Regions from separate parts of the Lysinibacillus irui genome, predicted to be linked through region 2. Evidence: riboswitches for the same ligand, from Rfam matches in the RefSeq annotation. Region 2 holds a riboswitch; the other holds the start of a gene.

The links. Region 2 has a riboswitch for FMN ahead of OU989_RS05940 (ECF transporter S component). Riboswitches for the same ligand answer to the same signal wherever they lie in the genome.
Positions count from the first base shown of each region.
Region 1: it holds a riboswitch for FMN, as region 2 does, so the genes downstream of both, ribE (riboflavin synthase) here and OU989_RS05940 (ECF transporter S component) in region 2, are expected to answer to the same signal.

Region 1 covers NZ_CP113527.1:1,463,929-1,480,743, forward strand. The annotation lists gene pgeF (peptidoglycan editing factor PgeF) at 1-167, opposite strand, end outside; gene OU989_RS07060 (transmembrane-type terpene cyclase) at 336-962, shown strand; gene OU989_RS07065 (CAP domain-containing protein) at 1,172-1,780, shown strand; partial or broken gene OU989_RS07070 (beta-propeller fold lactonase family protein) at 2,065-3,024, shown strand; gene OU989_RS07075 (VanW family protein) at 3,390-4,385, shown strand; gene OU989_RS07080 (methyl-accepting chemotaxis protein) at 4,473-5,297, shown strand; gene OU989_RS07085 (HAD-IA family hydrolase) at 5,349-5,966, opposite strand; gene OU989_RS07090 (hypothetical protein) at 6,315-6,482, shown strand; gene OU989_RS07095 (ABC-F family ATP-binding cassette domain-containing protein) at 6,734-8,362, shown strand; FMN riboswitch at 8,475-8,600, shown strand; FMN riboswitch at 8,790-8,915, shown strand; gene ribE (riboflavin synthase) at 9,137-9,775, shown strand; partial or broken gene ribB (3,4-dihydroxy-2-butanone-4-phosphate synthase) at 9,792-10,391, shown strand; gene ribH (6,7-dimethyl-8-ribityllumazine synthase) at 10,446-10,913, shown strand; gene OU989_RS07115 (spore germination protein) at 11,066-12,511, shown strand; gene OU989_RS07120 (ATP-binding protein) at 12,801-14,108, shown strand; gene OU989_RS07125 (histidine phosphatase family protein) at 14,210-14,758, shown strand; gene OU989_RS07130 (GNAT family N-acetyltransferase) at 14,772-15,617, shown strand; gene OU989_RS07135 (TldD/PmbA family protein) at 15,715-16,815, opposite strand, start outside.
Region 2 covers NZ_CP113527.1:1,238,607-1,255,421, forward strand. The annotation lists gene OU989_RS05890 (D-alanyl-D-alanine carboxypeptidase family protein) at 75-1,145, shown strand; gene OU989_RS05895 (hypothetical protein) at 1,252-1,839, shown strand; gene OU989_RS05900 (pseudouridine synthase) at 2,165-2,896, shown strand; gene resA (thiol-disulfide oxidoreductase ResA) at 3,233-3,766, shown strand; gene resB (cytochrome c biogenesis protein ResB) at 3,780-5,456, shown strand; gene ccsB (c-type cytochrome biogenesis protein CcsB) at 5,453-6,634, shown strand; gene OU989_RS05920 (response regulator transcription factor) at 6,750-7,466, shown strand; gene OU989_RS05925 (ATP-binding protein) at 7,459-9,234, shown strand; gene sigX (RNA polymerase sigma factor SigX) at 9,313-9,846, shown strand; gene OU989_RS05935 (RNA polymerase subunit sigma) at 9,843-11,129, shown strand; FMN riboswitch at 11,283-11,470, shown strand; gene OU989_RS05940 (ECF transporter S component) at 11,685-12,272, shown strand; gene OU989_RS05945 (sodium-dependent transporter) at 12,498-13,844, shown strand; gene glnA (type I glutamate--ammonia ligase) at 14,031-15,365, shown strand; gene OU989_RS05955 (sporulation protein Cse60) at 15,455-15,640, shown strand; gene OU989_RS05960 (NUDIX hydrolase) at 15,706-16,089, opposite strand; gene OU989_RS05965 (AraC family transcriptional regulator) at 16,293-16,815, shown strand, end outside.

The DNA.
Region 1 (16,815 bases), 230 kb from region 2:
TGTAAATCACAGTTCAACGTAGCAGCTAATTGTTGACGATTTTCAATCACATCTTGAACATTGTCGCATATGTGCAACGCCATATTATTTTGCTCCAATTCCAATGGGTCTTTTAAGGTAGTACCCGCAATAAATTGTTCATTATCTACATAAATTTTTGTTTTCATTCTAATCACCTCGTTTTACTATATAGGATTACTTATGGAAAGTATAGGTTGCAGTTATTTGTTATTTAGCTCTCTTTTACCCGACTATCAATCTTTTAGACATAATGAACCAATTTCCCTACATATAGTGGAAGGAATGATATTGATAGCTAGAGGAGAGGGCAAATTTTGAGTGAACTAAACATATTATTGATTTGCCAATTAGGTATGGGCCTTTTTTGGATTATTACATATATACTCGTTATTTATAAAGGATGGCGAGATAAACAATATGGCATGCCCATGGCGGCAATTTGTGCCAATATTTCATGGGAGTTTATCTTTGCTTTTATCTACCCGCAAAATGATCTCCAACGATTCATTACGCTCATTTGGTTCCTATTAGACATCTTTATTTTAATGCAATTTTTACGCTATGCTCCAAATGAATACCGTAGAATGCTTTCAAAAAAATTATTGTATTTCTCCTTTTTGCTGACTTTAGTTTTCAGCATGTTGACGATTTTAGGCTTAGTCCATGAGTTTCATGATTACGAAGGGAAGTACGCGGCCTTTTTTCAAAATCTCATGATGTCCGGTTTATTTATCGCTCTATTGTTGCAAAGGGGGAATTTGGCGGGCCAGTCGATGGCAATTGCTATCTGTAAAATGTTAGGTACATTGTTTGCCTCAGTTGGCTTTTATCTCTACTTCCGCACGCCACTGATTACCATTATTTCTGTGGCAACGCTCTTTTATGATTGGCTTTATATTCTCTTAATCTATCGTTGGCAGAAGCAAAAACCAAAATTATAACAGATGTACCTATTGGTAATGTATGCTAATTACAAATAGATTGCAACTTGATGACAAGTGAAAGGATAAAGAGGGCGTCAAAATGGGCTTTGTCTGTTAATGTTGGGGGCATGTCATACAATTGTAAAAATCCTTCCAAATATTTTGTGATGATTATCGCACTAAAACTATTTACGATAGTAGTAGAGCAAAGAGGAAGGATGATTAACATGTTGAACAAAATCAAAAAAGCAGCATTTTCTTCAGTAATAGCAGCTTCTTTATTAGTACCAGTAGGAGCAATGGCAGCTGAATCCTATACTGTAGCATCTGGAGATACTCTATGGAAAATAGCGTTGAAAACAGGAACTGGAGTACAAGAATTAATTGATGCCAATCCACAGCTTACGAATCCAAATCAAATTTCCCCTGGACAAAAAATCACTGTTTCTGTAAAGGAACAAGCAAGTGTTGAACAAGAGGTAGTTAAACTTGTCAATGCAGAGCGCGCAAAAGCAGGTCTACCAGCATTACATGAAGATTTAGAGCTATCAAAAGTAGCAAAAAACAAATCTCAAGATATGCATGATAAAAATTACTTTGACCACACTAGTCCAACATATGGCTCACCTTTTACTATGATGAAAAACTTCGGCATCACCTATAAATCGGCTGGCGAAAATATCGCGAAGGGCCAACGTTCAGCTCAAGAGGTTGTCACAGCTTGGATGAATAGTGAAGGACACCGAGCTAATATTCTCAACAAAAGCTACACACATATTGGGATAGGCTATGTACAGGATGGGAACTACTGGACACAAATGTTTATTCAAAAATAATTATACAGAACTGCCCGAATTCAGTTGTCACTGATGAGGACAGTTCTTTTTATGTAGATAAATAAAATCAAATCAATCCATTTAAAGTATATTAAACATCCCTTAATACTTTTCAGAAACAATATGTTTGGGTAAAACGCACAAGAAATTACAATTTTTTCGGCATATTGTATCCATATATGATAGAAAGGGCGTTTATTGTGGGAAAAGAACAAAAATTTTTTAGGTTTAAGTTTAAATCCAATCCTGCTTGTCATTGTCATTGTTGTGGTTTTTGTTGCCCTTGCCGTTGTAAGCCACCATTTTTACCAGAACCACCAATACCAGTCTGTGATTATTTAGTATATGTGACGGATGCTGGGCAGTTAGAAACCCCTGATAATAGGGTATCAGTGATTGATACAGCGACAAATACTATTGTTGCTTCCATTCCAGTAGGAACGGCTCCTTTAGAGGTAGCGATCACACCAAACGGAGCATTTGGTTATGTTCCAGCACTCTTCTCCGATAATGTCACAGTTTTTAATACTGCAACAAATACGGTAGTCACTACGATTCCTGTAGGAGATGAGCCGCTTGGTATAGCGATTTCACCAAATGGTGCCCTTGCTTATGTCTCAAATCATGGACCAGCAGCTAACTCTGTATCCGTCATTGATACAGCGACAAATACCGTAACAGCTACCATTCCAGTTGGGCTCCAACCTCAAGGTATCGCTTTTACGCCGAATAGTGCGTTTGCCTACGTGGCAAACGAAAATTCAGGTACTGTATCGGTTATTAACACAGCTACTAATACGGTGGTTGCTACAATCCCTGTTGGAATTCGCCCAAGATCCATTGTTTTTACTCCAAGTGGACAATTTGCTTACGTTACAAATGAAAATAGCAACAATGTATCTGTCATTAATGTTGCAACAAATACAGTAATCAATACAATTCCTGTGGGAACAGGGCCTGTAGGAACAGCCATTACGCCTGATGGCACACTTTTGTATATTGTCAATAAAGGTAGTAATACTGTTTCTGTCATCAGTACAGCAACAAATATGGTGATAGCTACAATTCCTGTAGGATCATCTCCTGATCAAGTAACCATTTTGCCAAATGGAATGTTGGCATATGTCACAAATCAAACGGACAACACAGTATCTGTTATAGATATTGCAACCAATATGGTAGTGGATACAATTCCAGGATTTAATGGTCCGACTGGTATAGATACTGGAACAATCTGCCTATAGTAAATGAGCTAATTTTTTGAAGTACTCAAAGATTGCAAACAAAATTAAAGTAGTAGCCTCCTAAAAATCAACACCACTAAAATTCAAGACGTCATATTGGGGTGTTAAAGAAAGTAATGGCCAAAAGATGTTCTGATAGAAAGTTACGAATGAATTGTATAGCCTGATTTTGGATAGCTCTCTCATTTTAAATTTTAGTATGGCTATCCTAGCACTACATAATTTTATTAAATGTTGATTTCAAAGGTCGTTATGATTTATGTTTCCCATTAACAGATAAATAAATTTCCATAAAAACCACACACTATTAGCAATATACGAATAAGATGTCTCTGTAGTATGAAGATAGAGGTAGGTGTACATTGTTGAGAAAGAAGTGGATGGCTGCATTTTGCGTATTAAGTATGATAGGACTAGTGGGATGTCAAAAAAATGCCGCAAATGAGCATAGGCTAGAGCAAGAAAATCAGCAATTAAAGCAACAAATCGAAGAATTACAAAAGCCTGTTAACTCCGAGCAAATAACGCAAAATGAGCCGGCTATTGTAGAGATAGTGGATCCTACGACAAACACGATTATTGAAACGATTTCACCAAAGGAAAGTGGCTATGAGACAAATCCGCAAGCCTATCAGCAGTTTATCGAGCAAGTCGCTAAGGAATTAGCGAGAGGAACGAAAACAACCAATGGCTATGATCAGCGGATGGTGCTTGATCGATTGGATGAAACAGGGAATATAATTAAGGGAAGACCACAAACGATTTTAAAAGAAAGTGAATTAGTGGAGAGAGTTTTAGAAGCCTCAGCGACTGGTGGTCAAGTGGAAGTGCCACTTTATACCACTCAAAGTGGCTATTCGCTTGAGGATATTCCTTATTTAGAGGAGGTTGTTGTCGCATCCTTTACAACCTATTTTAATAGCGCTGATGTGGGGAGAAATAAAAACATTGAGCTTTCTGCCAAGGCCATTGATAATGTGATCGTTGGCAGTGGAGACCAATTTTCGTTTAATACGGTTGTGGGACCACGAGATGAAGCTCATGGCTATCAGCCTGCACCAGAAATTATTAATAAAAAAGTTGTCATGGGCATCGGCGGGGGGATCTGTCAAACATCTTCAACCCTATTTAATGCAGTGGATCAAATTCCAGTTAAATATGTGGAGCGCCATCACCATTCCTTAGACGTAGGGTATGTACCAAAGGGGAGGGACGCAACGGTGTCCTATGGTAGTTTAGATTTTAGATTTCAAAACACTAATGATGTACCATTTTTAATAAAGACTAGCTATGGCAAAGATTTTCTAACAATCGAAATACGAACAGCAGAGAAATATGTAGAATTATTGACAAAGCAATAATATAGTGAAAAGACACTAATAGACATTGGTGTCTTTTTTTAGGTGCCATGATATAGTTAATTTGAAAAGCTCTGGGAGGGGAAAACCATGCATCCAAAAATACAGGCAGTAATTGATTCTATTGATTTATACCAAGCGACATATCCAGAAGATGCTTGTGTCATAGTGGCAGATACAGAAAGGGTTCTTGCCTACAAACCAGGTAAACATGTTGACCTGAAAGTAGGGATAGGTGAATCCGTCCATACATATAGAGGAACCGCAACGGAAATAGCATTAAGTTCAGGTCGATTTGTGAAGGAAGAACGAAGTGCAGAAGGATTTGGTATGGCCTATATCGCCTCTGCACAGCCTATTTTTGATGGTGGACAAGTTATAGGCGTATTAAGTGCCATTATTTCGAATGAAAAAATGGATAATATGCGTTTATTAGCTACAGAACTTTCAAGTACTGTGGAAGAAATGACTACTACAAATGAAGGGTTAGCCACTGCTAGTATGGATGTTTCAAAACGTTTGGAAGAGCTATCTAATTTCTCTGAATCGATGGCTGGCGACATTGAACAAATCAATGTCATTGTTAATTTAGTAAAAGATTTGGCAATGAAATCAAAAATTCTTGGCTTAAATGCTTCGATTGAAGCTGCACGTTCAGGTGAGCATGGGCGTGGCTTCGCGGTTGTCGCTTCAGAAATTCAAAAAATGTCCCAAAGCAGTACTGATAGTGCCGATAGTATTACAAGACAATTAGAAAGCATTAAGCAATCTATTGATCAAGTGAATGCTTCTGCTAATCAAATTGCTGCCTTTACCCAGCAATTTGCAGAAAGTATGCACGAATTAACGGATGCCTATAAAGGGGTTAATAATACAGCAGAAAAGCTCATGCATATTAGCGAGATTAAAGGATAGCATAGAAAAAAGGATAATAGCCAAGTAGATTGCTATTATCCTACTCTATAATTAAATAATTTCTAAAATTTCTTGAGGAGTTGCTACCCTGTATTCAGGCTCTTCATTTTTAACCACTTCCTTGGCATCATAGCCCCATTCCACCCAAGCAATGGGCACACCTGCTTTTTTACAAGCCACAATATCCCGTTGTTCATCCCCGATATATAGCACATCGGATGAGTGAACATTCGATTCCTTTAAAAACTTTTTCATCACTTTATCCTTGCCGAAAATTCGGTTTGAGCAAAGAACATCGGCTACACAATGAATACCGTTCATTTTTAGAAATTCTAAAATATTGTCCTTAGAATTTGAGGAAATAATGAGGATTTTATAGCCTCTTTTATCAATTTCCAGCAGTACTTCTTTCATTCCATCAAAAAGATGAACATCATTTAACGATTGGCGATACAATTTATAAAATTGCGGTAAAATCATCGGCAATTTATACATTGGAAAATCAAATAATTTACTCCGTTCAGAAATCGATAATTTTTTCAAGGCATCAATTTCCTTTAATTCGATGCCTTTAAATTTATATTTTTGAGCTAATGTATTCCATGCTGATGCAAACACGGCAGTTGAATCTGCCAATGTTCCATCAAAATCAAAGATAATATGCTTCATTGCAAACTTTCTCCTTTACCATCTAGTTGTATTGACGTTTTATGCTTAAAAATGTTACATGGAATGGGCTAACAACTGCCTCATGAAACAACAACCATTTTGAGCGTACGTAAACATCTTATGGTAAATATTATCAAAAAATACTGCGATTGCAACGGAAATGGTCGTACAAAAAAGCGCTCTCTCAAAAGAAATTGGGCTTTCAAACGATAGACGCCAACTCAAAAAAATAAGTGTTTGCCTATTGTTTATGCATTAAAATGAAAAAAGCCAGTATTTAAAAACAATTGTAATCTCTAAAAATTTGTGTTAGATTAATTGATACTATTATTCGAAAGGAGGTAAAAAGTGATGGAAGCTAAATTCGCAAAAGGTTTGATTGAGATAGAGGTGAAATCTTACAATTTCTGTGGGGACTTGCTGGCAAAGGGAGAGGTCTGCCCTTTTTTAAGCAAATTTCATATGGAAACAGGTTCCGGAAGCTTTTTACCTTCAAATTATCATAATTATTTTTAGTAGTATTACTGTAAAATAGAAAGCAGGGTAAGCGCCGGTTCTTGATCGGCGCTTTTTGTGTTTTATTGTGAAATATAGAATAAAGCCTCTTCATTACAGAGGTTTATTTTTTCAAAGGTGCCGTTTATTACGGTGCCTTTTTTTTATTGGGGGAGGAGAGAGAAGTGATGTGTAACCTTATACGTCCATTTATTTCTTAAGTGCTAACGCTTGGTGAAATGATGGCCAAAATAAATAAGGAGATTGAAAAAATGATACTTCAATTAAATGGAATTAGTAAAAGCTATTTAGGAGATCCTATTCTCTCAAACATTACCTTAAAACTGGAACGTGGGGATCGCATGGGCCTTATTGGGGTAAATGGAGCTGGAAAATCAACGTTACTGAAAATAATTGCAGGAGATCTTCCATACGATCAGGGGGAGATTTTCATGGGGAAAGGGGTTAAAGTAGGCTATTTAAAACAGGACAGTGGATTGCAGATGGAACAAACGATTTGGTCTGAAATGCTCGGGGTATTTACGGAGCTACTAAAGGTTGAACAGGAACTTCGAGAACTGGAGGCGCAAATGAGTGAGCCATCTTTAGTCCATAATCCGGATAAATTTGAGCAAATAATGACACGCTATGCTGGCAAGGCGGATTGGTTTACGCAACAAGGTGGCTATGATATTGAGCCAAAAATTAAAAGTATGTTAAATGGTATGGGTTTTGGCGACATCCCCAACGATACACTGATTAAGAAGCTCAGTGGTGGCCAAAAAACAAGGCTTGCTCTTGCCAAAATCCTGTTAGCACAACCAGATTTATTACTTTTGGATGAGCCGACAAATCACCTGGATTTCGAGACATTAAATTGGCTTGAAAATTATTTACGTGTCTATCAAGGGGCCATTTTAATTATTTCTCATGATCGTTATTTTTTAGATGCCCTTGTCCATGAAATTTATGAGATTGAGCGTACAAAAGGCACAAAATATAGCGGTAATTATTCTCAATATGTAGAAAGTAAAGCTAAGAATCGTCAGTTGCTAGAGAAAAAATATTCGATGCAACAACAACAAATAGCTAAAATGGAGGATTATATTCAAAGGAATATTGCCATGGCAACTTCTTCGAGAAGCGCTAAAAATAAACGGAAGCAACTTGAACGAGTTGAACGGATTGATCAACCACAAAAAGATTTAAAGCATGCACAAATGGCATTTGCTATGGATAAGAAATCGCATAAAGAAGTATTGAAGGTAAGAGACTTAGAGATATCGTTTAAGGTAGAAAATATCCAAAAAACGCTGTTGCGAAATATTTCCTTTGACTTATACAGAGGCGATAGGGTTGCTTTAATTGGGCCGAATGGTGTTGGAAAATCAACATTAATTAAAGCACTGCTTAAAGAGATTGAGCCAGATAGTGGGGTAGTGGCTTGGGGGCATGGTGTTACGATTGGCTATTACGATCAAGAACAGGCAACATTAGACCCCGATAATTCGGTACTACATGAGGTTTGGAGTGCATTTCCAACGATTGAAGAAGCAAGAGTACGAACGGTGCTAGGTAATTTTTTATTCACAGGAGAGGATGTTTTTAAAAAGGTTTCCTCTCTAAGCGGTGGGGAAAAGGCTCGTGTTGCCTTAGCGAAGCTGATTTTACAGAAAGCGAATGTCCTTATCTTGGATGAACCGACCAATCATCTCGACTTATTTAGTAAAGAAGTATTAGAGGAAGCACTTTTAAAATTTGAGGGGACATTATTGAGCATTTCACACGATCGCTATTTCTTAAATAAATTAGCAGGTAAAATGCTTGAACTTACTCCTTCGAATGTGACTGTTTTTCAAGGGAATTATGATGATTATGTTCTTCGAAATATAAGAAATTAACAGTACTACTCGCCACCTCTTAAGCAAGGGGTGGCCCTTTTTTTGAAAAATTTAAGATAGAAGGATGGATAATATAATAAAATAGTGTTATTGTTAGAACTAGCTAAATAAAAATATCCTTCAGGGTAGGGTGAAATTCCCGATCGGCGGTGATGAAGTCATTCAAAGTCCGTGAGCGCAAGCTGATTTGGTGCAAATCCAAAACCGACAGTTATAGTCTGGATGGGAGAAGGGTATAAATGCAAACTTTTTAAATTTAAAATAATTTAGAGGGTTTATTTGACTATGCATTTATTACAAACTTCCCATTCATTATGCGGGAAGTTTTTTTGTTTTCGTTTAATAACAAGTACGCAATACAACCACCTCAAGGATAGAGATGCATAGTAGATCTCACTGATTTAGCGAACAAACTAATTGAATAGAAGATGTTCTTCGGGGTAGGGTGAAATTCCCAATCGGCGGTGATGAAGTCATTCAAAGTCCGTGAGCGCAAGCTGATTTGGTGCAAATCCAAAACCGACAGTTATAGTCTGGATGGGAGAAGAACAAATGAGATAGTAGTCTATGGAAAAAAAGTTAATCCAAATAGGCTTATTTGTTGATGTCTTATACTCCCAAAACCCCTTTGTCAAAGGGGTTTTTTCTTTTTTTGTTAGCTAGGAAGGGAGACGGATACAACGTTTAAAATGACGGATAGAAAACTAAAATTAACGGAAACACTCCGAAAAGTGACGGATAAAAACTGTCAAAAAAAAGAAAGAAGGTGGAGAAATGTTTACGGGGCTTGTAGAGGATATTGGCACAATTAAAGCCGTGCAAAGCGATAAGTACAGTATGAAAATTACTGTTCAATCACCCAAAATAGTGGAGGATGTAAAGCTTGGCGATAGTATAGCAGTCAATGGTGTTTGTTTAACGGTGACACATTTTACGCAGCAGGAACTTACCATGGATGTTATGCCTGAGACAGTCAAAGCAACTAATTTACAGCAGCTAGCGATAGGAGATCCCGTTAATTTGGAGCGCGCTATGCCTGCAAATGGGCGATTTGGTGGTCATTTTGTAGCTGGACATGTGGATGGAATCGGGAAAATTTTACGAAAGCGTCCGGTTGCTAATGCAGTCTATATCGATATCGAGTTATCAGAGGAACTCACAAGCTTTTGTATTCCAAAGGGTTCCATCACAATTGATGGCACGAGTTTAACCATTTTTCATGTTGAATCGAACAGTGTCACTATTTCATTGATTCCGCATACGTATAAGGAAACTGTTTTAGGTATGAAGAAGGTTGGAGCAATCGTAAATATCGAAACAGATTTGGTTGGTAAGTATATTTTGCAGCAACTGAAAAAAGGACAAGTTACGTCAACCATTACAAGAGATTACTTAGCCCAACATGGTTTTTAATATAAAAAATGAGGAGATGACACTAGTGCTGCATGCAATTGAAGAAGCCCTAGAAGATTTAAAGCAAGGCAAAATAATTGTGGTAGTTGATGATGAAGATCGAGAAAATGAGGGGGACCTTCTAGCGCTTGCTGAATTCATCACACCGGAAACAATTAACTTTATGGCAACCTATGGTAGAGGTCTTATTTGTACGCCTATTTCACAGCAGCTAGCACAAAAGCTAGATCTACATCCAATGGTTCAGAACAATACAGATAACCATCAAACAGCATTTACGGTCAGTATCGACCATGAAGAAACAACGACAGGAATTAGTGCCTTTGAACGCGCGTTGACAATTCAAAAGATGATTGAAGATCAAGCAAGGCCAACTGATTTTCGTCGACCTGGCCATGTTTTTCCTCTAATTGCAAAGGATAACGGTGTCTTAGAGCGTAGAGGACATACTGAGGCAACTGTTGATTTAGCAAAGCTTTGCCAGAGTGTGCCTGCGGGTGTTATTTGCGAAATCATGGGTGATGATGGACAGATGCTACGTTTTGAAGAGCTGACAAAGTACGCAGCTCAACATGGCTTAAAAATGATATCGATAGAAGCATTGGTTGCCTATCGCAATCGGTTATTCACAACAGAAAATACAATATCTATTTAAAAAGGAGAAAGAACAATGGGTAAAAAATTTGAAGCACAATTAATTGGAACAGATTTAAAAATAGCGGTAGTAGTAGGACGTTTTAATGAGTTTATTACAAGCAAATTATTGGATGGAGCAATGGATGGTTTAACACGACATGGAGTAGATGAAGCATCTATTGACGTAGCGTGGGTTCCTGGAGCTTTTGAAGTTCCATTTATTGCTAAGCAATTAGCAGAAACAAAGAAATATGATGCCATTATTGGATTAGGAACTGTTATTCGTGGATCAACAACACATTATGACTATGTGTGCAATGAGTCGGCAAAAGGTATTGCCAATGTGTCCTTAACAACAAATGTCCCTGTTATTTTCGGTATTGTCACAACAGAAAATATTGAACAGGCAATTGAACGTGCTGGCACGAAGTCTGGTAATAAAGGCTATGATGCTGCAATGTCAGCAATTGAAATGGCAAATCTGAAAAAAATGATTGGATAAGAACATGTTCTAATAGCCATCACATCATTTGTTTTCTTGAATATTTTTAATATCCATGGGAAAAATATGCTTAAGTGTATTTATTGAAAGTTGTTTATCATAAATGTACTAATCTTGAGCTGGCTCAGTAGGAGATGAGAAGTATTTCATCAATGGAACAAATGATTAATTTGAAAATGCTGAAATCACTATTTCAACGCTCTGCTGATGTGATATTCCAACAGTATAAATTTCAGCAATATACGGTACATTTTATAACTTGTGATGCGATGGTAGACGAGCAAATACTTCAAACAGTGATTGTTCAACGGGTTCAAGACTTATTAAATAATAGCTCTGACGAAATGCTAGCAGAACAAATAGAACAGCATTTACAAATTCCTTATCTTCAAAAGGTACTAACGAAAGAGGATATACTGACAAGAGTTTATAAGGGCCACGTATTATTGTATTTTGAGGAAAATCAATTATTATATTCGAGCAATATTTCAAAACGACCTAACCGAGAGCCTGGAGAAACAACACTTGAATTAGTAGTTAAAGGACCTAGAGATGACTTTATTGAAGATATATTCATTAATATTGCTTTGTTAAGAAAACGATTACCAACCAATTCATTTAGTGTCGAGACATTAGAAATTGGTAAACGTTCTAAAACTACAGTAGCGATCCTTTTTATGGAAGATATTGTGAACCTCAATATGCTGGAGCAAATTCGATTACAATTACAAAAGATTGATACGGATATCGTTGTCAATGGTGATTTATTAATGGAAGCAATCGAGAAAACTGCCACGATTCTTCCAAGACATGACTATACCGGAAGACCAGATTTTGCAGTCCAGGCATTGATTAGGGGAAGAATACTTCTCATGATTGATGGTGTTTCGTATGCCATGATTACACCAACAAATATTATGTTGCTTTTTAAATCGGCAGAAGATAATGAATATCCTATTATTGTCAGTTCAATGGAACGAGTGCTACGAATTGTAGGCATAATGATTAGTATGTTATTACCCGGCTTTTGGCTTGCATTAACAACTTTCCATCAAGAACAGCTACCTTTTCTACTTCTTGCAACGGTTGTAGAGTCAAGAACGGGTTTACCATTTCCAACGATTTTAGAAATACTACTAATGCTATTTATGTTTGAACTGTTTCGTGAAGCGAACTTACGTCTACCCAGTGCTGTCAGTGGCTCCGTTAGTGTGGTAGGTGGCTTAATTATCGGCGATGCTGCGATAAAAGCTGGTGTTACAAGCCCTTCGATGATTGTGGTGATTGCCATTTCAAGTATTGCTGCTTTTACACTTGTTAATCAATCATTCGTGACAGCTATGAGTATTTTCCGATTAATCATCATTATTGCATCTGCATTTTTGGGTTTATTTGGGTTTTTTATTTCAGTCTTCTTCATTCTACTGTATACAGCAAATATGCAAGTACTAGGTGTACCATATATTAACTTTAGTGCAGATTTTGAAAAAGGCAATATTAGAAAATCTTTATTACGTGTTTCTCCAAAGGGCTATAGCAAGCGACCTTCCTTTTTAAAGCCACAAGATCGAACACGTACTTCAAGTAAAAATAAATAACTTTTCAAAGAAGATCAGGTATTGTTAGTACCTGGTCTTTTTCTTTGTTTTATTTTAGTGAAAAGAGACATAAAACGTTACTATTTACCTTTTTAGTTTACTTTCTTGTTAAGGATTATTAAACTATTTGTTAAGTGTATAATTTTAGTAATGGAAAAATAAAATTTGATTTTATGTTTTAATTTATGTAGGATATACAAGCAATGTTCGCAATACAAACGATACAATAGAGTTAATTATAATATAATAATATTCTAGAATATTTATAGATGAGGAAGTCCCGTTTTATATGAAAAATCGAAAAGTAAAACTAATATTAATTCTATCAACGTTTTTATTATGTTTGTTTACAAGTTTAAACATCTTTACATCCTATGTAAAAATTAAAAAGACCGTTGAGGAGTCGATTGCCAATCAAAGTTTAGAGGCTGCCCGTTCCATTGCTTCATCTATTGATACGGATGCTTATCAGCAATTTTTGAATAATCCACAGGAAAATGCGTATTATTGGAAAGTAAGAAGCTACTTAAACGATGCAAGAATAAAACTGGGTGCACTATTTGTTTACACCCTAAAGGTGGATAATCCAGAAGTATCGACAGCCATGATTACAGGGATGCCAAAAGAAATGAGAGAGGGCTTCGAAATTGGGGTAGTTTGTACCGTTCCCGCGAAGGAAGTTGAAAAAGCTTATAACGGTGAAACCTATGTTACAGAGGTCATACATGACTCTATACATGGTTCCTACTTATCAGTTGGCGCACCCATCAAAGATGACAATGGGAAAATTATTGGGTTTTTAGGTATTGATATTAGCGCAGATACTTTAAATGGTATTAAAGGTAAAGTCATTGAAGACAATCTATTTATTTTTATCTTTAATGGAGTCTTTATTTTAATTGTCATTGGTTCTTTTTTATTTTTACAGAGATGGTATCAAAAGGAAGTAGCGAAAGAAGTTGGTGCTACTGAAGACACATATCAAGCAGAAATCAAAGCATTGATTACGTCGGTGTCATCATTACGTCATGATTTTACGAATCATATTCAAGTATTACACGGTCTTCTTCAATTAGAAAAGACTGAGCAAGCCAAACAATATTTGTCTTCACTATCCAAAGAGGTTCAAGCAATTAAATCATTAAAGTTAAATATTGATCATCCAGGTTTATCCATATTATTGCAAACGAAAAAGTTAACGGCACAGAATCATAACATCGATATGGATTTTACTATCTCTCAAGATGACTTTAATAAGATTAAAACGACAGATTTAATCAAGATTCTATCGAACTTAATTGATAATGCCATAGATGCTGCAGTAGAGTTACCGGAGGGACAACGTAAAATAATGATTTGCTGTCGAGCAGATGAAGCACAATATGAATTTAAAATTACCAATACAGGTCCAAATATTGCTCATCCTGACCAAATATTTAAACAAGGTTTCTCAACGAAAAAACTTGAGAATGGTAGACTAAGAGGACAAGGATTATTTATAGTTAAAGAAATTGTTTCAAAATATAATGGTCATATTTCGATCGATTCATCAACACATTTAGAAACGACTGCCATTGTTAATATACCAATAAAATAACAGGAAAAAAGCTTTCTACAAAACAATTGTGGGGAGCTTTTTTTAATATGTAGGACATACATTACAAAGTATAAAGTGATATGATGGAGGAGATGAAGAAAATGGAAAAGAGCCTCCTGGCATTAATGAAAAAGGGCGGGCTTATTTTGTATGGAAGGCATGGGGCAGCAACGGTTGGTGTAGATCAACCCTATGGTACATTTCATAGTTGTCAAAATCAGAGAAACTTATCAGAACAAGGGCGTAGGGAAGCTGTTTATTTTGGTCAAATGCTACGTTATTGGCAAATCCCTATCCTTTCTCCTATTGCAACAAGTCCATTTTGTCGAACAATTGAAACCGCTCGGCTGGCATTTCCAAATTACGATGTACAAATTGTGCCCTTTTTGTATGACATCTATAAGTTAGGTGGCGATCTTCCTAGCAGTGAGCAAACTAGAATATTAATAGCCCTTTCATCTATGCTGGAAATAATTCCGCCACAGGGCATGAACAGTGTAATCATTGGCCATAGCTTTCCTAGAGATGTGGGACTTGGCATCCTCCCCGATATGGGAACGGTAGTAATACGGCCAAAAGGTCCAGGTCAAGGATATGATATTGTGAAGAAATTAACTTTAGAAGATTTAGCAAAAATAGATTCCATTTGAGAAGAGGGACAATATGAAGATCAAAACTGTTTCACAGTGCACGTTAGAGGAAGTATTGAAAGCATGGAATAAAGGCTTTGAAGGATATTTTGTTGAAATCAACATGACGGCAGAAATGTTTTTGCATCGATTAGTTGGGGAGGGGCTGTCTCCAACGCATTCTATTGTTATTTTTGACCAGGATGAACCAATTGCAATCGTTCTAAACGGTTTCCGTATCGTCAATGGCAAGAAAACTGCTTGGAATGGTGGCACAGGTATTTCACCAGACTATCGTGGTAAAGGAGTTTCCCATTTATTAATGGAAGAAGCCCTAGCTATCTACGAGCGAGAACAGGTGGAGATCGCTACGTTGGAAGCGATCAAAGAAAATAAGGTAGCCATTGCGGTATATGAGAAATATGGCTATGCTATTTCCAATCAGTTGCTATTTTTAAGTGGGGAATATGAAGGGGAATTTGAACATACAGCTCGCATTCATATAGAAACTATTCGCCCTGAGCAACTACCCCATTTCCCGTTCTATCAGGAAGATGTGCCGTGGCAATGTAGCTGGCAGAGTGTGAAACAGGGAGAAGCCAAGATTTTTTATAACGACGATAATAAAGCACTGGGCTATATGCTATACAAAACCGTTTGGAATGATAGTGGTGAAGTGGAGCGAATACTACTCTACCAATTAGAGATACTTGAAGATCGACATCAAAATTTACTACCCAACTTTCTCGAAAGCGTCACAACATGTCCAGTCCAAATGACGGCTGTTAACTTTTTAGCTAATAATCCCGCAACTAGCTTTTTATTAAAGAATGGCCTAAAGGTGACGACAGAGCAGGTACAGATGAAAAAGCAATTCTAAGCAAACTATTGTAATAAAGAACCCGGAATAAAAAATGGAGAACATGTCTTTTATTGAAATAGCGAGCCTCCGGAAGTATGGATGGCTCGCTCTTCTATTATTCTACTGTTACTGCTAGTTCTTTAACAATGAAAGAGGGCGAACCATGGCCACTTGGTAAGAAGTACAGATCTGAGCTAATGGCTTGTATATCTTTTAATAATGTGAAGAAATTACCTGCAATGGTCATTTGTTTGACTGGTGAGGCAATTTGACCATCTTGAATATGGAATCCTCTAGCTGCCACTGAAAAATCACCAGAAATACTATTTGTTCCTGAATGAAGTCCTGATAGATCCGTAATAAGCACACCTTCAGTTAAAGAGTGGATTAATGAGTCCTGTGTCTCTTGGCCGGGTGCAATATAAAAGTTTTGTGGGGCGACAGACAAAGTGTCCTTATAAGATTCTCTTTGTGCATGACCTGTTGACTCACAGCCGTCTTTTTTGGCTGTTTTTCGATTGTGCAAGAGTGTTTGTAATGTGCCATCGGTAATTATGGCTTGTTGTTTAGTGGCAACACCTTCACCATCAAAATTGCCTCCTGATAACGCTTCAGGATGATACGGTACAGTGATGAGTGACAATATGTCAGAAGCCACTTGCTGTCCTTCTTTGCCTTTTAGCAATGACTGATTTTTTTGTGCCTTCTCAGCGGAGAAAATCGGCATAAAGGTACTTAGTAATTCCGCTGCGGCATCATGACGGAGAATGATGGGATATTTGCTTGAAGGGATGGATTGCTCACCTAAATGGGCGAGAGCCTCCTCAGCAGCAGCCTTGGCAATAGCATCTACATCAAGGGAATGAAAATCTCTTGTCATTTTCAAATAACTACCAGCTTTTAATTCGTCACCTTGCTTGACAACTGTGGACAGGAAGAGGACTAAGCCGTTTTCCTTATGTGATAAAGATAAATTATTACTATTCGCTAAAGCACGTTCAGTTGAATAGTATTGAAGTATACAATAATCGAGCGTTATAATGCGGGGATCATACGCTCTGATTTTTTGCTCTATAGCCTTTAAACATTCAATCTTTTCTGGAATACTCACTGCTTCTAGTTCTTCATTATAAAAAGAATGTTGAGCATATTCCTCGCTACCCTCAAAAATAGAGAGATCTTCAGGCTCATCGAGTACATCCGCATTGGCTTTCAC
Region 2 (16,815 bases):
TTAGGTATAATGCCTAGCCTTCAACATAAATATAAATCTATATTTTCCTATCATATTGAATAAGGAGTGGCTAGTTGCTTCGGTTATTTCGTTTTACACTGTTTATGATTATTTTGCTAATGGTAATGCTCCCACAAACCAGCTATGCAAGAGGTGGAAGTGGCTATGCTGTCTTAGATGGAGAAACAGGACGTGTTTTAATAGGATCTAACAGCGATGCGCGATTACCTATTGCTAGCTTAACGAAAATTTGGACGGCGCTGGTGGCAATCGAAAATAGTGATCTCCAAGATGAAGTTGTTATTTCACCGAAAGCTGCTATGTCTGAAGGCAGTTCCATTTATTTGCAGGCTGGCGAAACGGTGACAGTAGAAACGTTATTATATGGTTTAATGTTACGTTCAGGTAATGATGCTGCCACAGCTTTAGCAGAGCATGTGGGGGGGTCTGTGGAGGGCTTTGTTAAATTAATGAATGAAAGAGCTGTAATTGCGGGTCTTTCTAATACAGTTTTTATGAATCCATCTGGCCTTCATCATGAAGAACATTTATCGTCTGCAAGGGATACTGCAGAGATGTTAAGAATTGCCCTGCAAAATAAAACCTTTGAGAAAATTGCTTCAACTGTTCTTTATCGGGCGGATACGGTAAACGGAATGCTGTGGGAAAATAAACATCGTTTATTAAGAGAAGGCTCAGGGATGGCTGCAGACATTGATGATGAAACGGAGCAACCTGTCAGTTCTTTGAAATCAGCCACAGGTACGGCCTTTGCTGGTAAAACAGGCTTTACAAAAGTTGCTGGGCGTACACTTGCAACCGCCTTTCAAAAGGACGGGCAAACATGTATTGTCGTAACATTAAATGAATCAGATGATTGGAATGTGCATCGAGGACTATCCAATAAAGTATGGCAAGATTATAGTCTTGAAACAGTAGTGAAAAAAGGGAAATACAACGTTAATAAGAAATTGGCGATTCGTTTAGAACAGCCTATACGCCTACAATTAAATAAAGAAGAAAAAGAGCAAGTACGGCAAGTTCTACATGTTTCAAGGAAACGTAAGGAAGCTGTCTTGTCAATCTTTATTGGGGAAAACCGTATTTATGCTACACCTGTAAAAGTTGAATCAGCGAATCGTTGAAAAACGAGACGCTGATTTTTTACATTAATTGATTAATTGAGGGTAAATTTGGTAAGATGATAATGAGGTTAATAGTCTTAATTTTCTAAAAAAGGAGGAGGAATATTTGAGGAGTGTTTCTGTTGAAACAAATAGTAGACAGATTCAATTAGGGATAATCATTGTATTGTTCTTATCAAGTTTAATTATCCCTGTCATTCTACTATTTCCGATTCAAGAGTGGTTTTATCGACCAAAAGAGGTTTATTATTTTGAACCGTACTTGCAAGCTTATATAATATTTATGGCCGCATTATTGTTCATGGCACTAGCACTATTAATAAATTATTTGATCATACCTGAAACTAAAAAAGGTAAAAGTATTCAACGTGGTATACTGATTACTTCCTTTTTAATTGCTTTAATCTTCATTGCCTTGAGCTTTAATCACTATAAAGTAATGGATTCAAATGGTATTCATATGAATCAATTTTTTAGTTTAAAAGAGGATTTTGTCGCCTGGGAAGAAATAGTGAAAGCTGAGCAAGTAAATGTAAAAAAAGATGGAGCGACAAAGCCTGAGCGACTGGTATTTACATTAAAAGATGGTTCCACAATTGAAGAACCTACATCGACTAAATTGATGCTAGCAAAAAACTTTATTTCCTTTGAGTTAAATCAACGTGGATTAACAATTGAAAATGTGTTTGAATAAAGCTGCCGTGTGGTAGCTTTTTTTGTTAGAAAAAAGGAAGTACAAATAGTTTATATAAACATTTTTTAGGAACGATTTGCTTTCTGGTAAAAAGAGCATACTACTATCTAGGACTGATAAAAAAGTTTTTCCTTAATTTGGTGAATGAACAGAAGATAGATAATTACGAATACTCTAATAACAAATGTGAAATTTGTTTTTCTTTAATAATGCTTAAAAGTATGACATAATTTTCACAGATTGGCGGGAAAAATAACCCTATTCATGAGGTTGAAATCGAATGGTGACGAAAGTGTCAATGTGAAAGAAAACTAGAGGTGAAAAAATGGAAAGATTACAAAAAGTCATTGCCTATGCAGGAGTTGCCTCAAGGCGAAAGGCAGAGCAATTGATTTTAGAAGGTAAAGTAAAAGTAAACGGTGAAGTTGTTCGTGAGTTAGGAACAAAGGTATCTAATTCCGATACAATTGAAGTAGAAGGTGTGAAACTTGAAAAGGAAGATAAGGTTTATTTCTTACTATATAAACCACGTGGCACAATTTCAGCTGTAACAGATGATAAAGGACGCAAAACTGTCACAGATTTATTTCATCATATTCCGCAACGTATTTTCCCAGTTGGTCGTCTTGATTATGATACATCTGGATTATTGTTATTGACAAATGATGGAGAATTTTCCTATATGCTGACACATCCAAAGTTTAAAATTGATAAAACGTATATCGCTCGTGTCAAAGGTGTTCCAACAATTGAAGGGCTTAAAAAGCTTCAAAGAGGGATTAAATTAGAGGATGGTAAGACAGCACCAGCTAAGGTTAGTATGACATCCTTTGATGAAAAAGCAGGCAAAGCGATTTGTGAAATTACGATTCATGAAGGTCGCAATCGCCAAGTGCGCCGTATGTTTGAAGCAATTGGTACTCCTGTTGTTAAATTAAAGCGTGAACGCTTTGCATTTTTAGATTTATATGGCCTTGCCCCAGGTGAATACCGTGAATTGACAAAGCATGAAGTAAAACAATTGCGTGTCTTAGCAGAAACAGGAAAGCTTGATTAAAAGAACTTCCCTGAAGAAAGGTTAGATACCTCGAAAGGTATTAAAAATGTTTACACTTTCTTTGTGGTGAAATCGTTCATAAATCATTCATAATTAATAGCTAAGTGTTTTTGTATCATTTTGCTATAATAGGTGAGAATAGTACACCTAGTAACAGTTTGCATAAAAAGAACTGTAGCACATTTTAATCTGGTATTGTTGACGTCCATGTGAAAGAAGTTTTTACATACTCAAAGACGTAAATAAAATGAAAAAGTTCTATCTGGGTCTTTAAAATGTAAAAGCTTCACGTCTACAAAATTACGCTATGTCGTAATTGATAGGGGGTTTATTAACTTGGAGAAAAAGAAAAAGCGACTCGTACTGCGAACGGTCATTTTAGCCGTGCTGGCATTGGCAATTGGGTACACGGTTTATGGAACAGCAACAAAGGAAAAAGTAGAGTTAGTGGCAGTAGGGTCTGAAGCACCTGACTTCACGTTAGTAGATTTAAATGGTGAAAAACATAAATTGTCTGATTATAAAGGACAAGGGGTATTTTTAAACTTCTGGGGAACTTGGTGTAAGCCTTGTGAGAAGGAAATGCCTGCGATGGATAATCAGTATCAAGTGTTTAAAGATCAAGGTGTACAAACATTAGCTGTTAATATTGCGCAAACAGACTTTGAAGTGCAGAATTTTGTCGATCGTTATAATTTATCATTCCCAGTAGTCATTGACAAAACGAAAAGTGTTATGACTGCATACAATGTAGGTCAATTACCTGCTACAGTGTTAATTGATCCAGAAGGCAAAGTAGCGAAAATTATCACAGGTGAAATGACGGAGGAAAATATCGCTTCGTTCATGGAATTAGTGAAGCCGAAATAAGGAGTAAATGACGATGGAAAATATCATTTGTGCTTGTGGTCATAGTAACCCATACGGCACGAAGCTCTGTGAGAAATGTGGTCGTCCTTTAACCGAAGAAGAAAAGCAAAATAAAGTAGTTGATATGCGATATGATGGCATGGCCATTCGTTCAAAAACATACAACAAATCTATCATCGATAAAATATGGAATTTCTTCTCGAGTGTTAAAGTTGGTATTACCTTAATTATTATCACATTGATTGCTGCTTCAATCGGAACATTACTACCACAAGAGTTTTACGTAAAAGCTTCTGATATGGAGAAAGGAGCTTATTACGCAGACGTATATGGTACATTCGGTAAAATTTATTACACGTTAGGCTTATCGGATTTATATAGCTCATGGTGGTTCCAAATTTTAGTTGGTATGCTGGCTGTGTCGATAATCGTAGCGAGTCTTGACCGAGGAATTCCACTTTATAAATCATTAAAAAATCAACGTGTGAAAAGACATGAAAGCTTTATGAAGCGTCAGCGCATTGTCGCGGAAGGGCAAGTGACTGGTAGTGCAGAGGAAACGCTTGATAAAGTAGCACAAAAAATGACTGAGATGAGATATTCTGTTCGTCGAGATGGTAGCGCTCTCTTAGCTGAAAAAGGACGCTTTTCTCGTTACGGCCCGTACATAAACCATGTCGGTCTCATTATTTTTTTAGGTGGAGTCATGCTACGTCTTGTCCCGGGCTTCTATGTCGATGAATCGATTTGGGTTCGTGAGGGAGAGACACGTGCTATTACTGGCATGGACGGTTATTTCATTGAAAACCGTGATTTCATTTTAGAGACTCATGATAATAAACCACAGGGAGAGCAAGTCAAACAGGGTGTGAATGTTGTTGCGAAAAATTTCCAAACAGATATTACACTATACAAACAGCCTGATGACGCACTACCAGGTGATACAGAAAATCTAGAAAAAGTAAAAGATTATTCGATTCGTGTAAACCATCCTTTAAAAGAAGATGGCTTCGCTCTTTACCAAATGGATTATCGTCTAAATGAATTAAAACAAATGAATTTTGAATTAATCAATAAGTCGACAGAAAAATCACTTGGTAAAGTAGAAATTGATTTAACTAATCCTAAAAAAGAATACGATTTAGGTAATGGTTCTTCAGTACAAATTCTTGTTTATACACCAGATTTTGATGGGTTTGAAAACGGAGAGCCACAAACAAAAACTTCAATTCCAAATAATCCAGCATTTTTATTTAAAATGACAACGCCAGAAACACCAGAAGGCGAAGTAAGTTTTGTTGAAATTATGCAACCTCCGTTAGAGCCGCTTGGTGAAAATAAGTACAGAATGAAGTTTGCAGCAGCAGAGATGCGTGATATGTCAGGTATTACGGTCCGTAAAGATAGTACAATTCCTATTTTATTTGTCGGGGGTGTCATCTTTATGATTGGTGTTGTGATAGGTTCTTACTGGAATCACAGACGTTTATGGCTTCAAGTAGAACCAGATGGCCGCGTGTTAATGGCTGCCCATGTCAATAAAAATATGTTCAGCATGAAAAAGGATTTAGATGCTGTAACAGCCTTTGCTACATTGCCTCCGTATATAGACCAGTTAGAGAAAAATGAGGCTAGCGAAGAGTCCACAAATGGTGGCAATAAAGAAAAGGAAGGTGACAACACCTTATGAGTTTGATTGACCTAAGTGGAAACCTATTATTTGTAGCATTTATTGCTTATTTAGTTGCAACATTATTATTTGGTGGCTCCATTAAGCAAGCGAATGCTACTGGTAAGAATACAGGAAAATGGGGTAAGCTTGCCATTGTTGTAACAATTATTGGTTTCCTTTCTCAGCTTGGCTATTTTATTACGCGTTGGATCTATACAGGTCATGCGCCAGTAAGTAATATGTTTGAATTTACAACGGCATTTGGTATGTTCATTGTAGGCGCGTTTATCTTAATTTATTTTATTTATCGTTTGACTGCACTTGGATTAGTTGCCTTACCTGTAGCACTTTTAATTATTGCCTATGCCGCGATGTTCCCAAAAGAAGTAAGTCCATTAGTACCTTCCTTACAAAGTCATTGGTTAACCATTCATGTTATAACGGCAGCATTAGGGCAATCTATTTTAGCCATTAGTGCTGTGGCAGGACTTATTTACTTATTAAAAGTAGTCGATTTAACAAAGCCTTCTAAACAACGTTTTTGGTTAGAAGCCGTGATGTACTGTCTTGTAGTAGTGGTTGGTTTTGTTGCGGTGACATCTACATTTAGTGCGATGGATTATGAGTCTAGCTATAATTATGTTGATAAAGAAGGAACAACGCGAAAAATTATTTATAATTTACCGCCAATTTTCGGTATGAATGAGTATGAAGCTGTTGAAGAACATGGCATGTCACCATTAGTAGAAATGCCAGCTTTAATTAATGCGAAAAAATTAACAACTGTTGTTTGGTCATTAATGGTAGGATCGGTTTTATATTTATTAATTCGATTAATCGCTCGTCGTCGAATTAGTGCCATTTTCCAACCACTCGTTAAACGTGTAAATTTACAATTACTTGATGAAATTGGTTATCGTTCAGTGCTAATTGGATTCCCTGTATTCTCCCTAGGTGCTTTAATCTTTGCGATGATTTGGGCACAAATTGCTTGGAGTCGTTTCTGGGGTTGGGATCCAAAAGAAGTTTGGGCTCTTATTACATGGTTATTCTATGCGGCATTCCTACATCTGCGACTATCTAAAGGCTGGGAAGGTCGAAAATCTGCTTGGTTAGCATTAATTGGATTCGGGATCATTTTATTCAACCTAATTGCTGTTAACTTAATTCTTGCAGGTTTACACTCCTATGCATAACCTGTGAAGCAACAAGCCTTTTCGCTGTAGCGAAGAGGCTTTCTTTTCTTTTCAATATGTGTCACACCATGTACAATAGAAGTTAGAGAAAGATTGGAAGAGAGGGATCGTGAAAGTGTCAGAAAATATTTCAGTATTAGTAGTAGATGACGAGGATCGTATTCGCCGCTTATTAAAAATGTATTTAGAGCGTGAAGGATACCTTGTTGACGAAGCAGAAAATGGTGAACAAGCGATCGAAAAATCTTTAGAAAAAGAGTATCACTGTATTTTACTTGATATTATGATGCCTGAAAAAGATGGGCTAGAAGTATGTGCGGAAATTAGAGAACGTGCAGCAACACCGATTATTTTATTAACTGCAAAAGGCGAAGAAGCGAATCGTGTACAAGGCTTTGAGCTTGGTGCAGATGATTATATTGTAAAACCGTTTAGTCCTCGTGAGGTCGTATTACGAGTGAAAGCTATTTTACGTCGTTCACAGGCGTTCTCACCAGCGACAAATGCATCCTCTTCAAAAGATTTAGTGGTATTCCAGCATTTAATGATCGATCATGATGCACACCGCGTGACAGCAGAGGGAATTGAGGTCAATTTAACACCTAAAGAGTACGAATTATTATACTTCTTAGCGAAATCGCCAGACAAAGTATTTGACCGTGAACAACTACTAAAAGAGGTTTGGCATTATGACTTCTTTGGTGATTTACGTACAGTTGACACACATGTGAAACGATTACGTGAAAAGCTCAACCGGGTTTCAGAAAACGCTGCTAAAATGATTGTGACGGTTTGGGGCGTTGGTTACAAATTTGAGGTTGTCAATGAATAGAATATGGAATAGTGTTGTCGGGAAGCTATGGGTAACCATATTGCTTCTCGTTTCATTTGTATTATTTGTTTTCACGGTATTGATGCTAGAATTTCTTCAAAACTACCACATGCAGCAAGCGGAAATTTCATTACGTCAAACGGCTGCAACAGTGGCAAGTATAGTGGACGACAATGAAACAGCAGAATCCACTTCAGAATTATTAAAAGATATATTACCTACAGGGACCAATGCATTGATTGCTATAAGTCATGTGGAAGTCTCTTTTGCAATGCAAGAAGGTGTAAATAAAAAAGAAATACAAGACACCATTTTAGCTAACAAATCTTTCCATGAAGTATTTCAATCTGATGAACCCATTATTAAAGAAATGATGATGCCTTCTTCTACTGTTCCAGAAAAGATGGAATCGTATGTTGTGCTTGGTTTCCCATTGAATGTTGAAAACGCAGTACATGGAGCTGTCTTCATCTACCAAAGCCCAGATGCGTTACATAAAACGTCTAAGGAAACAACGAAAATTGTCTTTTTAGCGGCCTTTATAGCATTTGTATTGACAACATTTTTTGCGTTTTTCCTTTCTTCACGTATTACTTCACCGCTTAGAAAAATGCGTGAGTTGGCCTTTGAAATTGCTAAAGGTAACTTTGAAGCAAAAATGCCAACGACCCAAAATGATGAAATTGGTCAGCTTGCGGTTGCTTTCAACCAAATGGGACGTCAATTAAAACATAATTTAGAGGTCATCAATCAGGAAAATGAACAGCTTTCAAATATTTTGACATCTATGACAGATGCTGTGATTACATTTAATCGTGACCGTACAATATTATTAAGTAATCCACCAGCCGAACGTCTTATGCAAAAATGGTTTGTCAACAAAGGCTCGCAAAGTGCTAAACCAATTCCACCTGAGCTTTATCATATGCTTGATCATGTGCTGATGTTTGAGGATAAGTTAGAAGAGGAAATTGAAATGGACGGCAATTATTATACATTTACTATTAGTCCTCTTTATAGTGGAGAAATGATACGTGGTGCTGTCGCTGTTATTCGTGATATGACTGAACAACATCGCTTAGAAAAACTAAGATCGGATTTTATTGCGAATGTTTCTCATGAGCTTCGAACACCGATTGCCATGTTGCAAGGATACTCGGAAGCGTTGATGGATGATGATTTTATTCAAGATCAGGAAGAGCGCAATGAAATTACTAAAATTATTTATGATGAATCGAAGCGAATGGGTCGCCTTGTAACAGATTTATTAGATTTGGCACGAATGGAATCAGGGCATATGACCCTCTATAAAGATGAATTACCAATTAATTCTACATTTGAACGTATTACTCAAAAATTTGCCCAAGTAGCAAAAGAAAAGCATGTTCGCTTGATCTTTGACAGTGAATTTAACGACGATGCCATGATTAATATGGATGAAGATCGCATTGAACAAGTGCTCACAAATTTAGTTGATAATGCATTAAGACATACTGATGAAGGGGCTGTCACTGTAAAGGTTGAACAGGAGCCAACCTTTGCTAAAATTTCTGTGCAAGATACAGGGCACGGCATTCCACAGGAGGACCTACCATATGTCTTCGAACGTTTTTATAAAGCAGATAAGGCACGTACTCGCTCTAAAGGAGGAACGGGTCTTGGTTTAGCCATTGCTCGAAATATTGTAAAGGCACATTCAGGTAATATCATGGTAGATAGTGTGCTGAAAGAAGGTACAACCTTCACGTTTTATTTACCGTTCGATTAATAACATGTATTGCTATTAATTGGCTGTAACTTCTATGAATGTAAGACGACAAATACTATAGAACGGGGGTGGAGTGCTTTGAATGACTCCGTGTTCCATCGACTATACGATGCATATCACCAGGACGTGTTCCAGTTTTTAATATATTTAGTAAAAAACCGTACACTCGCTGAAGATTTAGCGCATGAAGTTTATGTACGAGTGTTGCGCTCATATGATCAATTTGCAGGTAACAGCAGTGAGAAGACCTGGCTTTTTGCTATTGCTAAAAATGTAGCAATTGATCATTTCAGAAAGCAAGCTGTACGCCAAAAGCATTCACTTGATTTCTTTGACTGGGAAACGGAACAGCTCCATTCAACCACACCATCACCGGAAGATATGCTACAGGCCAGTGATGAATTTATGCAAGTCGAGTCAGCACTTGAAAACTGTACAGGTGACCAGAAAATGGTCATTATTATGCGCTATTTTCAGGATTTATCTATTGCAGAAACTGCGCAAATACTAGATTGGACAGAAGCTAAGGTAAAAACAACCCAGCATCGAGCCATTAAATTTTTAAGGCAACAGCTACAGCCGATTAAAGAACAGGAGGCGAAACGGCAATGACGCATAAGCCATTTGATGATGAGCAGCTTGAACATGTATTGAACAATGCCCCTAAGCTTTCTGACCACCGTTCAAAAGAAGACATATTAAATCGGTTAATGGCAGATGCTCGCTTGCAGGATAATATTCACCTTCAAGAAGCAATTCAACAACCAGTAGAGGATGAACAAACTCAGCAACAAAGTAATTCTCTGAAACAAGAAGAACGATCAACCGAATCTAAGTTTCGTAAAATACCATTTTTTATGAGTGTGGCAGCAGTTTTTGCGTTAACAATACTCGTAGGCTCAATGGTAATGAATAATCAAGCTGAACAGAAAGATCAAGCTAGTACGGCTGAAACAGCTACGTACTCTACTTTACAGGAAGATCGTGCTACAAAAGATGCATCTGCGAAGGATGAGGTGCTCCAATCCAATATTGTAACAGAGCATGAGCGTATTTTATCTTTACGGTCATCTGTCTATGAAGAAGATGTCAAAGATGCTGTTGTCTTTCGTATTGGTTTAGCTGGACGAGACGCAGAAAGTGTTCCTATGACATATGTAATTCCAAATGAGCGTGTTGCAACTGATTTTGGAACTGAAAAACCTTCTACTTTACAGATGTATGAAAAATACGCTCCTCAAATAGATGAGGAAGCTAAAGGGTTTACAGACTATCATCCTTATAAAGGTGAGTTAAAGGAGAAGGAAGATAAGCTTGTTCATGTTTTACCTAAGGACAATGATTATGATGTTGCTTCAGCTACCGTCAATGAATACAAAGGAACTTTGGAAGATACATTCTCAGATTCTGAATATACAGAAGTAGAGATTCAAAATGAAGATGGTACGCCTTATGAGTTTTCCCAAGATGGTGAGCCAAGTCAAGCTATGTCATTAACAGGTGCCAAACATTATAATTATTATTTATACAAGGATCCAAATGGAGCAGAATATTTATCTCCAGATTTCCGTCAAACCTTTGCTAATGTGACAGAGGCACTCACACAGATGAAAAATAAAAATGATGATGTTTATGTGCCAGTTGTTCCTGAAAACGTGACATACACAGTAAAAGAGGAAGCGGATGGTGTAGTCATTACATTTGACATCCCTCTTGATTTAACATCCTTGGAGCCAATTCGAGCTACACAATTAATCGAAGCCATGATGCTAACTGCTGCTAGCTTTGATCAACAGTTACGCTTAGATAATGTTGTTCAGGAAAGCTGGGAAGGATTCGATTTAAAAAATTATTTGCCAAAGCCTGTAGGACCAAATAAACAATATATGCCGTAGTCAAAGAGATAAAAGAAATAGGGTATTCCTACAACGTAGGAATGCCCTATTTCTTTTTGCAATACATACAAATCTAATCGGAATTTTTTGAGCAGAACTATTTACTTTTTCTTAATAATTCATTATAGTAAGGCTGTAGAACAAAATAATATGATTCATCTTCGGGGCAGGGTGAAAATCCCGACCGGCGGTAATAGAGTTGTAAATCGTTAATGAATTTTCATTAACTCGAGAGATTTATGCTAAACTCTTCAGCCCGCGACCTGTGCAAATTTTTTTGCATGGCTGACTTGGTGCAATTCCAAGGCCGACAGTTAAAGTCTGGATGGGAGAAGATGGAGGTACGATCGTCATTCATTGTTATGAAATAAACTGTGACTGAGCGCTTTTTCGTATGGCTTTAAACGCTGCTCAAAAATAGTTTATATTGACGCCTATTCGTCATGCCTTTCTCCCTTGTGCTTTAGATGCATAAGGGTTTTTTCATGCTAACAATTGAAAGATCGTCACCTTTCTTCTTGCGAGATTGAATCAGCAAAGAGGAGAGAGTTTTCTATGAAGAAAAATGTTAAACTTCAATCGTTTATTACGATTGGTATGCTGAGCAGTATTTCGTTTTTATTAATGCTTTTTAATTTCCCTATTCCGCCTTTCCCAGCATTTTTGGAAGTGGACTTTAGTGATATGCCTGCCTTACTAGCAGCCATCACAATGGGACCGGTAGCTGGTATTTTAGTAGAATTATTTAAAAATGTGTTGGATTGGATTTTCTCAGGTACTCCAACTGGGGTGCCGGTAGGTCATATTGCCAACTTTGCAACAGGTATTTTATTTATTTTGCCAGTAAGCTTTATTTTTAATCGTTTTAAATCGATTGCGGGCCTTATTGGAGGTTTAGCGACAGGGACAATAGTGATGGCAGTGGGAATGAGCGTTTTAAACTATGCTTTATTTTTACCAATGTACACATATTTCCTAGGAATGGAACCAGTTGTAGGAGACTCACTTTATAAAATGATTGTCGCTGGGATTTTACCATTCAACATTGTGAAGGGTATTTTATTAACAGCTATTATGGCTTTATTATTTTCAACAATGCGCAAGTGGATCGACCGCCAGCGCTCAATGTATATAACGAAATAATTGAAGATGAACCTCGGGTGGATGGACTGCTCGAGGTTTTTTGTGGTTTAAACTGGATGGGAGGTAGCTTGGCTAAAGTGAGAGAGATAAAAATCGGAGCGTAAAAATAGAAAAAAGTAATAGAAAATGCTAGTAATCTAGTTCTTTATGATTATTACCTAGTCGAAAGGCATATTTTCATGTAAAATAGAGTTGAGTTTAGAATGTTTGAGGAGTTTTGAAGAGATGAGTGGAAAAAAAGGACAATGGTCAAGTAAATTAGGTTTTATTTTAGCGTCAGCTGGTGCTGCAATTGGTTTAGGAGCGATATGGAAGCTACCGTATGTCACAGGGCAGAGTGGCGGTGGGGCATTTTTCCTAATTTTTGTGCTCTTTACATTGTTAATTGGTTTGCCCATGCTATTATCCGAATATGTCTTAGGTCGTGGTACGCAATCAGAGGCGATAACTGCGTATAAAAAAATCGCTCCGTCAAAACCAGGGTGGGCATGGATAGGCCGAATGGGTGTGCTTGGTTGTTTTTTATTATTAACTTTTTATAGTGTTGTTGGTGGTTGGATTTTCATTTACAGCGGCCTAGGTGTAGCTGGCGCTGTGATAGATCCAGCAATTGATTCAGCTGAATTATTTGGGAAAATTATAGGGACCCCTTGGATTACGCTAGTGGGCTTAGCTTTGTTTACATTAACAAATGTACTAATTATTTCATTAGGTGTACAAAATGGTATTGAGAAAGCTAATAAATGGATGATGCCATTACTCTTTATCATGTTCATTGTTCTTGTTATGCGAGCTGTTACATTAGATGGTGCGATGGAGGGAGTAAAATTCTTCTTATGGCCAGATTTCTCTAATATTACTGGGAAGGCACTATTAGAAGCACTAGGGCAATCATTCTTTGGACTAGCAGTAGGATTCTCTTGTCTTGTTACATATAGTTCCTATCTAAAAAAAGATGTTAGTCTTCCAAACTCAGCGGGCTCTGTTGTGCTACTAACTGTACTAGTATCTTTTTTGGCAGGACTAGCGATCTTCCCTGTTGTATTTGCCTTTGATTTAGAGCCGGCAGCGGGACCAGGTTTACTATTTATGGTGCTACCGACTGCTTTTAGTCAAATGCCATTCGGGGAAGTATTTTTAGCCATGTTTTTATTGTTATTTTTATTTGCTACATTAACATCATCATTCAGTTTATATGAAATTATCGTAGCAGCCATGATGGAAAATAGTCAGAGATCTCGTCCGATGTGGACACTTTTATTAGGTGTAGTCGTTTTCAGTGCTGCCATTCCAGCAGCACTTTCCTCTAGTATTTTATCGGATGTAACTATTTTCGAGAAAAGTATTTTTGATGCAACCGACTTTTTAGTGTCCAACTTAATGTTGCCATTGGGGAATTTGTTTATTGCGATCTTTATTGCCTATGTAGTGGATAAGGAATTTGTGAAGAGAGAACTGTTAATGGGTAGTAAAATGGGGCAGGGCTATTATTCAACATATCGTATGTTAATGTTAGTCGTTGTACCGATTGTTATTCTCGTTGTATTTATTAATATGTTATTGCAATATTAAAATAAAGATAAGGTGTATCCATTAGTGGGTGCACCTTTTTTATGTATCGAAAATCAAGATCAATATATTCTAAAAAAACAATGTTATAAAAACTAACATAAGTATTGCGTCGTTTTCATTTTTAATGTATTTTAAGTACAGTTATAAAAAGTTGTGTAAACTAAAATTACATTGGAGTGGTGAAGAATGAAACATTATACAAAAGAAGATATTATTCGTCGGGTAAAGGAAGAAAATGTGAAATTTATTCGCCTACAATTTACTGATATATTAGGAACAATTAAAAATGTCGAAGTTCCAGTGAGTCAATTAGAAAAGGCTTTAGATAATAAAGTCATGTTTGATGGTTCGTCGATTGAAGGGTTTGTCCGTATAGAGGAATCTGATATGTATTTAAAGCCTGACTATAATACATTCGTAATTTTCCCTTGGACTGCCGAGAAAGGAAAGGTTGCTCGCTTCATTTGCGATATTGCGAGACCAGATGGCACACCGTTTGAGGGAGATCCTCGCTCCAATTTAAAACGTGTATTAAAAGAAATGGAGGAGCTTGGGTTTTCATCCTTTAATCTTGGTCCAGAGCCAGAATTTTTCCTGTTCAAGCTTGATGATAAAGGGCATCCAACACTAGAGTTAAATGATAGTGGCGGATATTTTGATTTAGCACCTACTGATTTAGGAGAGAATTGTCGTCGTGATATCGTCCTAGAGTTAGAGGGGATGGGCTTTGAAATTGAGGCTTCTCATCATGAAGTAGCACCTGGTCAGCATGAAATTGACTTTAAGTATGCCAGTGCCATTGAAGCATGTGATCATATTCAAACGTTTAAATTAGTCGTAAAAACCATTGCTGCACAGCATGGATTACACGCTACGTTTATGCCAAAGCCACTATTTGGGGTCAATGGGTCAGGAATGCATTTTAATCTATCGCTTTTTGAAGGGGATAAAAATGCATTTTATGATGAACATGCGGACTTACAATTAAGTGCAACAGCACGCAGCTTTATGGCGGGGGTAATGAAGCATGTGCATGGCTTTACGGCAATTACGAATCCGCTAGTCAACTCTTATAAAAGATTAGTACCCGGCTATGAGGCGCCATGTTATGTAGCATGGTCTGCTCAAAACCGTTCACCACTCATTCGTATCCCTGCAGCTCGAGGATTGTCTACTCGAATCGAACTACGTTCAGTTGACCCAGCTGCAAATCCTTATTTAGCAATGGCTGTTATTCTTGCATCTGGACTGGACGGTATACGGAAAGATTTAACACCACCTGCAGCAGTGGATCGTAATATTTATAAAATGACAGAGGAGGAGCGTGAGTTAAATGGTATTGATAGCTTACCATCCTCATTGGAATATGCGCTTATTGAATTAGAAATGGATACCGTTGTTCGAGAGGCTCTTGGCGATCATATTTACGATAAATTTACCGCTGCTAAAGAAATTGAGTGGAATAAATATCGTACTCGCGTCCATAACTGGGAGCGTGAGGAGTATTTAACGATGTACTAAAAAGTGTAGGAGTCTTTTTTCTCCTACGCTTTTTTATATGTGACATGGACATCTTTTTGCTCTATCATTAGAGTAAAGGAGAGTGGACCATGGCACAAACGACTCAAGTTGTAACAATTCAAAATCATGATATTGTGCAATTTGAACATGATATTAATCGAGCTTTAGCAGATTTACGAGGCTTTATCATACTTGATATCAAATACAATACGCTCTATATTGGTGAGCAGACAGTCATCCATTCGGCATTAATTATTTATGAATATAACGATTAGACACCAAAACAGATTAGAATCTGTACGAGTATATCGTTTGGTCATGTCGATGAGACGTGACTTTTTTATTTAAATAAGGATAAGAGAAATACCCGATCTTCTGGAAAGGTTAGAGGTAAAATAGCTACTTCCTCTTTAGTTTTCCATGCGATGTCATAAATTAATCCATCGGGATCTTGAATCATCATTTGTCCACCTGTTATGATGGCTTGAAAATAGCGAACTTCCACTACTTCATTGTGCTTATAATAAATTTCCTTCATAATATCGGCTGTATAGCCTGTTTCCTCATAAACTTCCCTTTTACAGCAAGCCTTAAAATCTTCCGTCGCCTCTTTCCCACCTGATGGGACAGTCCACGTTTTCTCTTCATCAACAGTTCCTTGTAAAACCATTAATAACTGATTCTCTTCGTTCAAACAAATAGCTGCAGCACCTAGCCATTTCATCGTAGAGGCCCCCTATACTTTCTTTTATACTATTTTTATAATGAATACTATTGTAAATAAATATAAGGAGAAACGAACTATAAAAGACTTAAATATGAAAAGCTATTCAAAAAATACTTCCCATTTCACCTGTCCAAAGTTAGCATAAAAAGACAGGTTATACAGCAATATCTATTTTAAGATGGTATCAAGGAGTGAGAGCAATGAGTTGGATTGAGTCGATTCAAAAGGCCATTAATTTTATGGAAGAACATTTATTAGAGGACATCACGATTGAACAGATTGCACAGGAGGTTAATTCATCTGTCTTTCATTTTCAACGAACGTTTGCAATATTGACGGATATGTCCATTGCGGATTATTTGAGACGAAGAAGATTAACATTAGCTGCACAAGAATTAATGGACACAGACCGGAAAATAATCGATCTCGCCTACAAATATGGCTATGAAAATCCTGAAGCTTTTACAAAAGCGTTTCGTAAGCAGCATTATTTAACGCCAAGTGAAGCTAGAAAGAAACAAGGACCATTACAATCATACAATCGCCTGGTCATCCAGGTAAGCTTGAAGGGAGCAGAATCAATGAAGTATAAAATTGTAGAAAAAGACAAGTTTCAAATTGTTGGTGTGAAAAGAACGTATAACTGTCAAAATGGAGAGAACATAAGAGAAATTCCTTTATTTTGGCAAGAAGTGAATCAGAGTGGCCTTGATCATCAGCTAT